Regions from separate parts of the Enterovibrio sp. QJM3NY_24 genome, predicted to be linked through region 2. Evidence: riboswitches for the same ligand, from Rfam matches in the RefSeq annotation. Region 2 holds a riboswitch; the other holds the start of a gene.
The links. A riboswitch is a leader RNA that binds a small molecule or an ion and turns the genes downstream of it on or off. The one in region 2 is predicted to bind thiamine pyrophosphate.

Region 1 (5,788 bases), 340 kb from region 2:
CAGACTCTTGAGGCAGTGTTTCATCGTGATAAGTGCGTGCAGTATCTGGGTCAAGTGCCAGATTAAATTGATCTTCCCAACGAAATTCAAAACGCGCTTTAGACAAGGCATTGTCGCGAACCTGAGCACCAGGGTGGCCTTTTGCAAGGTCTGCAGCGTGCGCGCACAATTTGTAAGTGATCAGGCCGATTTTGACATCATCTTTATTCGGCAAACCAAGGTGTTCTTTTGGTGTCACATAGCAAAGCATGGCGCAACCGAACCAACCGATCATTGCGGCGCCAATACCAGACGTAATATGATCATAGCCCGGTGCAATATCGGTAGTCAGAGGGCCAAGGGTGTAAAATGGCGCTTCATGGCAGTGCTTGAGCTGCTCGTCCATGTTTTCTTTAATCATGTGCATCGGGACATGACCTGGCCCTTCAATCATCACCTGGACATCATATTCCCATGCAACTTTGGTCAGCTCGCCCAAGGTTCGTAACTCGGAAAATTGCGCTTCATCGTTTGCATCAGCAATCGAGCCAGGGCGCAAGCCGTCCCCCAAAGAAAGCGCGACATCATACTGAGCACAAATTTCACAGATTTCACGGAAGTGAGTATAAAGAAAGCTTTCGGTGTGATGAGCAAGGCACCATTTCGCAATGATAGAGCCGCCGCGAGAGACAATTCCCGTCACGCGCTTGGCGGTCATTGGCACATAACGCAGCAAAACACCGGCGTGTATTGTGAAGTAATCAACCCCCTGCTCGGCTTGCTCAATTAAGGTATCACGCATGACTTCCCATGTTAGGTTTTCGGCAATTCCGTTAACCTTCTCAAGCGCTTGATACATTGGCACTGTGCCAATAGGTACAGGGCTGTTTCGCAAGATCCACTCTCGGGTCTCGTGAATGTTTCGTCCCGTAGACAAATCCATCACGGTATCGCCACCCCAACGGGTCGACCAAACCAATTTTTCAGTCTCTTCTTCTATCGAAGAACTCACTGACGAGTTACCAATATTGGCGTTAACTTTCACTAAGAAGTTACGCCCAATTATCATGGGTTCGGATTCAGGATGGTTGATATTTGATGGGATGATGGCGCGACCTTCTGCGACTTCTCTGCGCACGAACTCAGGCGTAATTTCTTTGGGTAAATTGGCACCAAAGCTTTGCCCTGGGTGCTGATGATTGAGTTGCTCATCGGCATATTTGTGGCGTCCCATGTTCTCACGTATTGCGATGTATTCCATTTCTGGCGTAACCATACCCTGACGCGCATAGTGAAGCTGAGTCACTCGCTTACCTGCTTTTGCACGACGAACATCGGGCAGTCTGCCAAAACGCAGTTCATCTAATGTATCGTCATCCAGGCGTGTTTGTGCAAACTCTGAGGTTACTCCCACCAACGCTTCAGTATCGCCACGTTCTTCAATCCAACGCTCGCACAGCTTTGGCAACCCCGCGTAGATATCAATGTGGTAATCAGGGTCAGTATAAACACCGGATGTATCATAGATAAGTACAGGTTCGTTATCTTCAAACTGTGGTGTCTCTTTATTTCCGCCGATCATGCTTGGCGACAACGAGATTTCACGCATTCCAACGCGAATATCTGGACGAGATCCTACAACGTGAACTTTTTTGGAATTAGGGAAGGGTTGCACCGACAGGTTGTCGATAAAATCTTTAGCTTCGTTTCTGGCTTGTTTACGGGTCGACATAGCATTACTCCATTAATTGTGGGAATAAATGCTTGCCGGATTTGCTCTGCAAGAGGTGTGTCACGCACAGATACAGTTACCCCGTTTGAGGTGACGTAATCTAAAACACGATTGTATTTACTTTCTCTTGTTTCCTTCGCAGGTATTAGCCTGATCAGGTTCAACGGATCCCGCTTTCGCGGTCTCAGCCAAATGGCACTCCGACAAGTATCAGTTGCAGTATAAGAAATGCGCTATGTCTTCTCAACCTCAATGTCTGTGATTAGCTGCGCATTAAGAGCTGAAAGCCTGCCCATGCGGCAAAAATACACACCACGACATTCAATACGATGTTTAACCCCATCTTGAACCACTCGCCTTGCTGAAGCAGCAAAACATTGTCCATTGAAAACGTGGAAAACGTTGTCAATGCACCAAGAAAGCCAAGGCCGATAAGATGTCGCCATGGACCAGGACCAAAAGTCTCTTGTTCAAGCGCCGCTACCAAAAATCCCATGATCAATGAACCAATAATATTCACTGTCAAAGTCCCATAGGGAAAACCTCGCCCTAACAAAACAGCGCAAAGCTCAGAAATAAGATAGCGAGAACAAGCACCCGCCGCGCCACCAATAGCAATATAGAAAAGCAAAACCGCCTGATTCATGGTCTAAAACCACTCGTAGCTTAAAACAGTAACAATATGATACGCCGTAAAAACGACAAGCGCTAAGGCAGGAACAAAAATTGGATGTGATTGCGTATAACTGAGATTCATAAAAATAGCATTCATTTCTAAAGTAAGGCTGAATAGGTAAACGCACTGCTTCTCATGACACGTACAGAATATATCAGGTATAAATAAATCGACATTACTGTCGAGGTCTTAAATGTGGCAGGGTGGAGAGATTTGACTGGGCTGGCATTCCAGCTCCCAACATCACTTTAAAAAAGTGACAGATACGAAACCCCGACATTACTGTCGAGGCCTTAAATGTGGCAGGGTGGAGAGATTTGACTGGGCTGGCATTCCAGCTCCCAACATCACTTTAAAAAAGTGACAGATACGAAAAAGCCCCGACATTACTGTCGAGGCCTTAAATGTGGCAGGGGTGGAGAGATTCGAACTCCCAACACGCGGATTTGGAATCCGCTGCTCTGCCAATTGGAGCTACACCCCTATACAACCGCTATTTTAACGACAATCAGCAAAATAGCTAGGGTTTAGTAAAGCTTCATGCTCCAACTGAACAGGAATTAGGCAATGTCGTGTTTTTCAGCAAGATTTTGTTTGTATTTATTAAATACGAGCAATGCTATAACTGCAGGCCCAGCTACCGCCGTTGCGACTGCTGTACAAAGTAACGTCATTTGAATTAATGCTGATAAATCATTCATTTGATGATTCCCCAAGCCGTTAAATGTAAGTTTGATAATACCGTGATGGTATAAAAAAAAACTCTCAATAGTAAGAACCCGCGCGACTCAATTCGATAGTTGCATAGCGTAATATGCAATAAATAAACACTGATCACTTATGGTATGGATTTCTATACAACAAGTTTTAGACGTCATACCACGATAAATCAAACTATTAGTGACATCATTAATAAAAATGCGTACTCGAAGATATAGACAGTGCCCAAGGGAATCTACAGAAAAATTTCTAACAAGGTTTTTAATTGATACTGGCGTGTATGGGACTATACGAAGGTGTAACGATCAAAATTGTGTAAGACTTTCTGATGAGCATAAACGATAAAAAGCCCCGTCATTTCTGACGAGGCTTCTTAATAAATGGCGGAGCGGACGGGACTCGAACCCGCGACCCCCGGCGTGACAGGCCGGTATTCTAACCAACTGAACTACCGCTCCACACGGGGATAAACACCTGAGTATCTATCCGATACACGCCGTTCAATGCGCATATCTAAATTTGAAGCCTGGCGATGTCCTACTCTCACATGGGGAGACCCCACACTACCATCGGCGCTATTACGTTTCACTACTGAGTTCGGCATGGGATCAGGTGGGTCCATAATGCTATGGTCGCCAAGCAAATTTTGTATTGTTCCCCGCCATGAGGCGAAAAACGAAAATCTGGGAAAATTCTGACTAGTGACTTCTCAATACACATTCAACGTTCTTATCTGAGTCCGCTAAAACCCCTTGGGTGTTGTATGGTTAAGCCTCACGGGCAATTAGTACAGGTTAGCTCAATGCCTCGCAGCACTTACACACCCTGCCTATCTACGTCGTAGTCTCCAACAACCCTTTAGGACACTTATAGTGTCAGGGATGACTCATCTCGAGGCTCGCTTCGCGCTTAGATGCTTTCAGCGCTTATCAATTCCGAACTTAGCTACCGGGCAATGCCACTGGCGTGACAACCCGAACACCAGAGGTTCGTCCACTCCGGTCCTCTCGTACTAGGAGCAGCCCCTCTCAATCATCCAACGCCCACGGCAGATAGGGACCGAACTGTCTCACGACGTTCTAAACCCAGCTCGCGTACCACTTTAAATGGCGAACAGCCATACCCTTGGGACCGACTTCAGCCCCAGGATGTGATGAGCCGACATCGAGGTGCCAAACACCGCCGTCGATATGAACTCTTGGGCGGTATCAGCCTGTTATCCCCGGAGTACCTTTTATCCGTTGAGCGATGACCCTTCCATTCAGAACCACCGGATCACTATGACCTACTTTCGTACCTGCTCGAATTGTCATTCTCGCAGTCAAGCGGGCTTATGCCATTGCACTAACCTCACGATGTCCGACCGTGATTAGCCCACCTTCGTGCTCCTCCGTTACTCTTTGGGAGGAGACCGCCCCAGTCAAACTACCCACCAGGCACTGTCCGCAATCCCGATAAGGGACCAACGTTAGAACATCAAGCATACAAGGGTGGTATTTCAAGATTGCCTCCACACCATCTAGCGACGATGCTTCAAAGGCTCCCACCTATCCTACACATGTAGGGTCAATGTTCAGTGCCAAGCTGTAGTAAAGGTTCACGGGGTCTTTCCGTCTAGCCGCGGGTACACAGCATCTTCACTGCGATTTCAATTTCACTGAGTCTCGGGTGGAGACAGCGTGGCCATCATTACGCCATTCGTGCAGGTCGGAACTTACCCGACAAGGAATTTCGCTACCTTAGGACCGTTATAGTTACGGCCGCCGTTTACCGGGGCTTCGATCAAGAGCTTCTCCGAAGATAACCCCATCAATTAACCTTCCGGCACCGGGCAGGCGTCACACCGTATACGTCATCTTTCGATTTTGCACAGTGCTATGTTTTTAATAAACAGTTGCAGCCACCTGGTATCTGCGACTGCCTCTAGCTCCATCCGCAAGGGACTTCACCGGAGGCAGCGTACCTTCTCCCGAAGTTACGGTACCATTTTGCCTAGTTCCTTCACCCGAGTTCTCTCAAGCGCCTTGGTATTCTCTACCCGACCACCTGTGTCGGTTTGGGGTACGATTCCTTATAACCTGAAGCTTAGAGGCTTTTCCCGGAAGCATGGCATCAATGACTTCATCACCGTAGTGACTCGACATCGTGTCTCAGTGTTAACAGCGTCCCGGATTTACCTAAGACACCCACCTACGCACTTGAACTTGGACAACCGTCGCCAAGCCCACCTAGCCTTCTCCGTCCCCCCATCGCAGTTATAAGCAGTACGGGAATATTAACCCGTTTCCCATCGACTACGCCTTTCGGCCTCGCCTTAGGGGTCGACTTACCCTGCCCCGATTAACGTTGGACAGGAACCCTTGGTCTTCCGGCGAGGAGGTTTTTCACCCCCTTTATCGTTACTCATGTCAGCATTCGCACTTCTGATACCTCCAGCAAACCTTACAGTTCACCTTCAACGGCTTACAGAACGCTCCCCTACCCAACAACTCCGAAGAGTTGATGCCGCAGCTTCGGTGTATCGCTTAGCCCCGTTACATCTTCCGCGCAGGCCGACTCGACCAGTGAGCTATTACGCTTTCTTTAAATGATGGCTGCTTCTAAGCCAACATCCTGGCTGTCTGAGCCTTCCCACATCGTTTCCCACTTAGCGATAACTTTGGGACCTTAGCTGGCGGTCT
Region 2 (5,788 bases):
CGATTTTGTGGCGTGAAGTGGTCGAAGAAATCGCCAAAGACTACCCAGATGTTGAGCTGTCACACATCTACATCGACAACGCGACCATGCAGCTTATTAAAGACCCGTCGCAGTTTGATGTGATGCTTTGTTCGAACATCTTCGGTGACATCATTTCTGATGAGTGCGCGATGATCACCGGCTCCATGGGCATGTTGCCATCGGCCAGTCTCAACGACAGTCAGTTCGGCCTATTCGAACCAGCAGGCGGCAGCGCACCAGACATCGCCGGTAAAAACATTGCTAACCCTGTGGCACAGATTCTGTCTGCGGCATTGATGCTACGTTACAGCCTAGGTGAAGAAGACGCCGCGATTGCGATTGAAAACGCAGTGAGCAAGGCGCTAGAAGCGGGTGAATTGACCGCGGACCTGGCTGGTAACACAACTCCGCTGACGACGTCTGAAATGGGTGATAAAATCACCGCGTACGTCCGCGAAGCATAAAATAAGAAAGGATTCTTCCCGTCAGTCTTTGATCTCGTCGCCAACGCCGCGACGAGTCTCAAGACAACAGGGAAAATAAGGAAGAAGCAATGTCTGCAAAAACACTATACGAAAAAGTCTACGACGCCCATGTGGTGGTCGCAGCAGAAGGTGAAACCCCTTTGCTGTATATCGACCGCCACTTGGTGCATGAAGTCACCTCTCCGCAGGCATTTGATGGCTTGCGTGAAAAAGGCCGTCCGGTGCGTCAGGTGTCGAAAACTTTCGCCACCATGGACCACAACGTGTCTACCCAAACCAAAGACATCAATGCCTCTGGCGAAATGGCTAAGATCCAGATGGAAACCTTAGCGAAAAACTGCGAAGAGTTTGGCGTTACCCTTTACGATCTGAACCACCCGTATCAGGGCATCGTTCACGTGATCGGCCCTGAATTAGGTATTACCCTGCCAGGCACGACCATTGTTTGTGGCGACTCGCACACCGCGACCCATGGCGCATTTGGTTCATTGGCGTTTGGAATTGGCACCTCAGAAGTTGAGCATGTGCTGGCAACCCAAACCCTGAAGCAAGGCAGTGCCAAGACCATGAAAATCGAGGTCAAAGGCAAGGCCGCTGACGGCATAACGGCAAAAGACATCGTTCTCGCCATTATCGGCAAAGTCGGTCATGCCGGTGGTACGGGTTACGTGGTCGAATTCTGCGGTCAGGCAATTGAAGATTTGACCATGGAAGGCCGTATGACGGTCTGTAACATGGCGATTGAACTTGGCGCGAAAGCGGGTCTGGTTGCACCGGATCAAACGACCTTTGATTACCTGCAAGGTCGCAAGTTCTCCCCAACTGGCGAGAATTGGGATTCAGCGGTTGAATACTGGAAAACGCTGAAAACCGATGACGACGCCAAATTTGATGCCGTGGTGACACTCGATGCTGCCGACATCAACAACCAAGTAACGTGGGGCACGAACCCAGGCCAGGTCGTTGGTATCAATGGCGTAGTGCCAGCACCAGAAAGCTTCAACGATCCGATTGAGCGTCACTCTGCAGAGCGCGCGCTGAAATACATGGGCATTGAAGCCGGTCAGAAAATCACTGACATCACCATCGACAAAGTGTTTATCGGTTCTTGCACCAACTCACGCATTGAAGACATGCGCGCTGCTGCTGCTGTTGCCAAAGGCCGTCAGGTCGCACAAGGTGTTCAAGCATTAGTGGTTCCGGGTTCTGAGCAAGTGAAAGCGCAAGCAGAATCAGAAGGCTTGGATAAGATCTTTATCGAAGCAGGGTTTGAATGGCGTCTGCCAGGCTGCTCCATGTGTTTGGCGATGAACAACGACCGTTTAGGGCCAAAAGAGCGCTGCGCATCGACCAGCAACCGTAACTTCGAAGGCCGTCAGGGCCGCGAAGGTCGTACCCATCTGGTTAGCCCAGCCATGGCTGCTGCGGCTGCCGTTGCGGGTCACTTTGTTGACGTTAACAGCTTCGACATTACGAACGCATAAGGAATCACCATGTCAGGAATTAAACAACATACTGGTCTGGTGGCACCGCTGGACGCTGCTAACGTCGATACCGACGCTATCATTCCAAAACAGTTTTTGCAGAAAGTAAATCGTACCGGTTTTGGCAAACACCTGTTCCATGACTGGCGCTTTCTCGACGAAGCAGGCCTGCAAGACAACCCAGAATTTGTGCTGAATCAACCACGCTATAAAGGCGCAAGCGTGCTGTTAGCACGTGAAAACTTTGGCTGTGGCTCTTCCCGTGAGCACGCACCATGGGCTTTGGCCGACTTTGGCTTCCAAGTGATGATTTCTTCAAGCTTCGCGGATATTTTTTACGGTAACTCCATCAATAACCAAATGGTGCCCGTTACGCTGACAGAAGCAGAAGTCGATGAGCTGTTCGCGTTTGTAGCAGACAATGAAGGCGCAGAAATTTCGCTAGATTTGGAAGCGCAAACCGTCACAGCAGGCGATAAAGTCTATACGTTTGAAATCGACGATTTCCGCCGTCATTGCTTGCTGGAAGGACTAGATAGCATCGGTCTGACACTGCAGCACAGCGACAAAATCGCCGAATACGAAGCCAAGATCCCCGCTTTCTTAGTCTAAGATCTTATCGGTATAAATATGCTGCACTAAGAAACCGACCATGATAATGGTCGGTTTTTTTATGCGCTTCGTACTCATCAAAAAGAAAGAAAACTGCATTGACTCAGGTCTTTATACCTATCTGATTAAGTCAGCGGTCATCAATTTGCGCAGGAAAACCCCCTGACGCAGAGATTGCCGATGTTAACCAGCAAGAATGACGACACATTTATTCTCATTGGTATTACACACAACTATTTTGAGTTAGGGATAAAACATGCGTAAAACACTGTCTCTTGGCGTATCGCTATTCGCAATGTTGCTATTGCTTTCAAGTCAGGCATTTGCCGCCCCCCAAAGCGAGTTATGGCCAACTTGGGACAACAGTAACGAAAGCAATTCAGCCACGTTTGACCACAGTCAATGGCAACACCTCCTTGACCGCTATCTTACCGAGCAAGGCCAGCACACTTTGTTCAATTACGGCGCAGTGTCGTCGCAAGACAAAGCGGTACTGGAACAATACCTGACCGATTTAACCTCACTTGACCCGCGCAACTATCGTCAAAGCGAGCAATTTGCTTACTGGGTGAATCTGTATAATGCGCTGACAGTGAAAGTGATTCTCGATGAATATCCCATCAAATCCATCACCAAACTGGGTGGTTTCCTAAGCTTTGGCCCTTGGGATGACAAAGCCACCACTGTCGCAGGACAATCGCTGACGTTAAACGATATTGAGCACCGCATTCTTCGCCCTATTTGGAACGACTCCCGCATTCATTATGCCGTGAATTGCGCCAGCCTAGGTTGCCCAAACCTTGCCAAAACCGCCTTTACTGCAGAGAACACTGAGTCCTTACTTGATGCAGCGGCAACGCAATTCACCAACAGCGCAAAAGGCGCTAGCGTTGATGGCAACACCTTAACCTTGTCATCCATTTATGAATGGTATGGCGTTGATTTTGGTGACAATGAACAAGCCATTTTGAAGCAGATAGACGTGTATCGCGACGGGAAGCCACTAAAAGGCTGGTCGGGGAAAATCCAATACGATTACGACTGGTCGCTCAATAAGCCATAACAATGATTGGTAATCATCGCCTTGATGATTACAATATCAACCATCTCGTGGGGAGCTGACATGAAGTCGGCTGAGATTGCGAAAGCTAAACCCATAAACCTGAACCAGATAATGCTGGCGTAGGAATGAGATGTCGCGGAGTGCAACTCAACTCAATGACCCTCAGCCTCGCCAAACATGATGTGAGGCAACCATGAAACTTCCAATTTCTACCCTGATGTTAACCATGACCATGGCCGGTCCTGTGTTAGCAAGCTCTTCAGACACGCTAACGGTTTACACCTACGATTCTTTTGCTGCTGATTGGGGCCCAGGTCCTGCCGTGAAAAAGGCGTTTGAAGCGCAGTGCGATTGCACTTTGAATATTGTGGCATTGGAAGATGGCGTCACCATTCTTAACCGACTGCGTCTTGAGGGCAAAAACAGCAAAGCTGACGTGCTGTTGGGTCTAGATACCAACTTGATGGCGGAAGCCGAAAAGACAGGTTTGCTTGCATCACACAAAGTGGACGTGAAAAGTGTCACGCTTCCCGATGGCTGGGACAACACCACATTCGTCCCTTATGACTACGGCTACTTTGCTTTCGTGTATGACAAAACCAAACTCGCTAATCCACCAAAAAGCTTAAAAGAGCTGGTCGAAACGCGCGACGATATTTCCGTTATCTATCAAGACCCGCGCACGTCAACGCCTGGACAAGGTTTAATGCTATGGATGAAATCCATCTATGGCGATGATGTCGCTGCTGCATGGCAGCAATTGGCGACCAAAACCGTCACTGTCACCAAAGGCTGGTCTGAGGCGTACAACATGTTCTTAAGCGGCGAGTCAGACATGGTACTGTCTTACACCACGTCACCCGCTTATCATTTGATTGCCGAAGAAAACCCAAACTTCACGAGTGCTAATTTCGAAGAGGGTCACTACATGCAAGTGGAAGTGGCGGCAAAAGTGAAAAGCTCAAACAACTCGGCGCTCGCAGACGCGTTCATGCAGTTTATTCTAAGTGACGGTTTCCAGAACGCGATTCCAACGGGTAACTGGATGTATCCGGTCACAGGCGTTGAACTGCCAACAGGTTTTGATACCTTGTCGGTTCCAAACAAAAGCTTGCAGTTCACGCCAGAGAAAGTGGCGGATAATCGCCGCACTTGGATCCGTGAATGGCAATCAGCCTTGGTGAAGTAACATTGTGCTAAACCCTTCAAGAACGTGGCCGGGCATCCTCTCGGCTTCGTTAATTGCGGTGCTGATCAGCGCCGCTTTATTTTCTTTGCTTTCTCAAGCGCCGTCTTTAGACGTCGCATCGCTATGGCATGACCCTTACCTTCAACACGTCACATTTTTCAGTTTCAAACAGGCGCTGCTTTCTACCTTCCTCTCAGTTGGCTTAGCGATCCCTGTTGCCCACGCGCTGTCACGGCGTCAATTCAAAGGCAAAGCACTGCTGCTTAAACTCTTTTCCATGACGCTCGTCCTACCCGTGCTGGTAGGCGTGTTTGGCCTATTAGCCATTTATGGGAAGAGCGGTCTTCTGGCCGACGCCCTGTCCTTAGTTGGCATGAAATGGGATGTGAGCATCTACGGCTTGTCCGGCATATTGCTCGCACACGTTTTCTTTAACTTGCCCTTTTCTGCTCAATTGCTGGTTCAAGCTCTAGATCAAATCCCGTCAGATCAACGCCGTTTGGCGCAGCAACTCGGGATACGAGGATGGCGTCAGTTTCGCTTACTTGAATGGCCGTATTTACGCCAGCAATTACCCCATGCCATTGGTCTGGTGTTTATGCTGTGCTTTACCAGCTTTGCCACAGTGATGGCACTCGGTGGTGGGCCTAGTGCCACTACCATTGAGCTGGCGATTTATCAGGCTATCCGTTTTGACTTTGATCTTCAAACGGGTGCCTTGCTTGCGCTATGGCAACTGCTGCTGTGCGGCTTTTTCCACATTGTGGTACAGCGCATGACCAAGCCCCTTTCACTGCAAGGCAAAGACAGCAACATTCTGCTCGCCAAACGCAGTGACACTCGCTTTGAACAGTGTTGGGACTACGTATGGATTGGTTTCGCAGCCCTACTGGTACTGCCACCGTTGGTGATGGTGGTGGTGAGCGGCATCAAC

Region 1: it holds a riboswitch for thiamine pyrophosphate, as region 2 does, so the genes downstream of both, thiC (phosphomethylpyrimidine synthase ThiC) here and thiB (thiamine ABC transporter substrate binding subunit) in region 2, are expected to answer to the same signal.

Annotation. Positions count from the first base shown of each region.
Region 1 covers NZ_CM173519.1:25,004-30,791, reverse strand. The annotation lists gene thiC (phosphomethylpyrimidine synthase ThiC) at 1-1,711, opposite strand, end outside; TPP riboswitch at 1,826-1,924, opposite strand; gene crcB (fluoride efflux transporter CrcB) at 1,974-2,357, opposite strand; tRNA gene AC3CIC_RS00120 (tRNA-Trp) at 2,795-2,871, opposite strand; gene AC3CIC_RS00115 (hypothetical protein) at 2,948-3,088, opposite strand; tRNA gene AC3CIC_RS00110 (tRNA-Asp) at 3,489-3,565, opposite strand; rRNA gene rrf (5S ribosomal RNA) at 3,632-3,747, opposite strand; rRNA gene AC3CIC_RS00100 (23S ribosomal RNA) at 3,871-5,788, opposite strand, start outside.
Region 2 covers NZ_CM173519.1:368,402-374,189, reverse strand. The annotation lists gene leuB (3-isopropylmalate dehydrogenase) at 1-485, shown strand, start outside; gene leuC (3-isopropylmalate dehydratase large subunit) at 575-1,990, shown strand; gene leuD (3-isopropylmalate dehydratase small subunit) at 2,000-2,602, shown strand; gene AC3CIC_RS01700 (DUF547 domain-containing protein) at 2,859-3,665, shown strand; TPP riboswitch at 3,704-3,808, shown strand; gene thiB (thiamine ABC transporter substrate binding subunit) at 3,859-4,854, shown strand; gene thiP (thiamine/thiamine pyrophosphate ABC transporter permease) at 4,859-5,788, shown strand, end outside.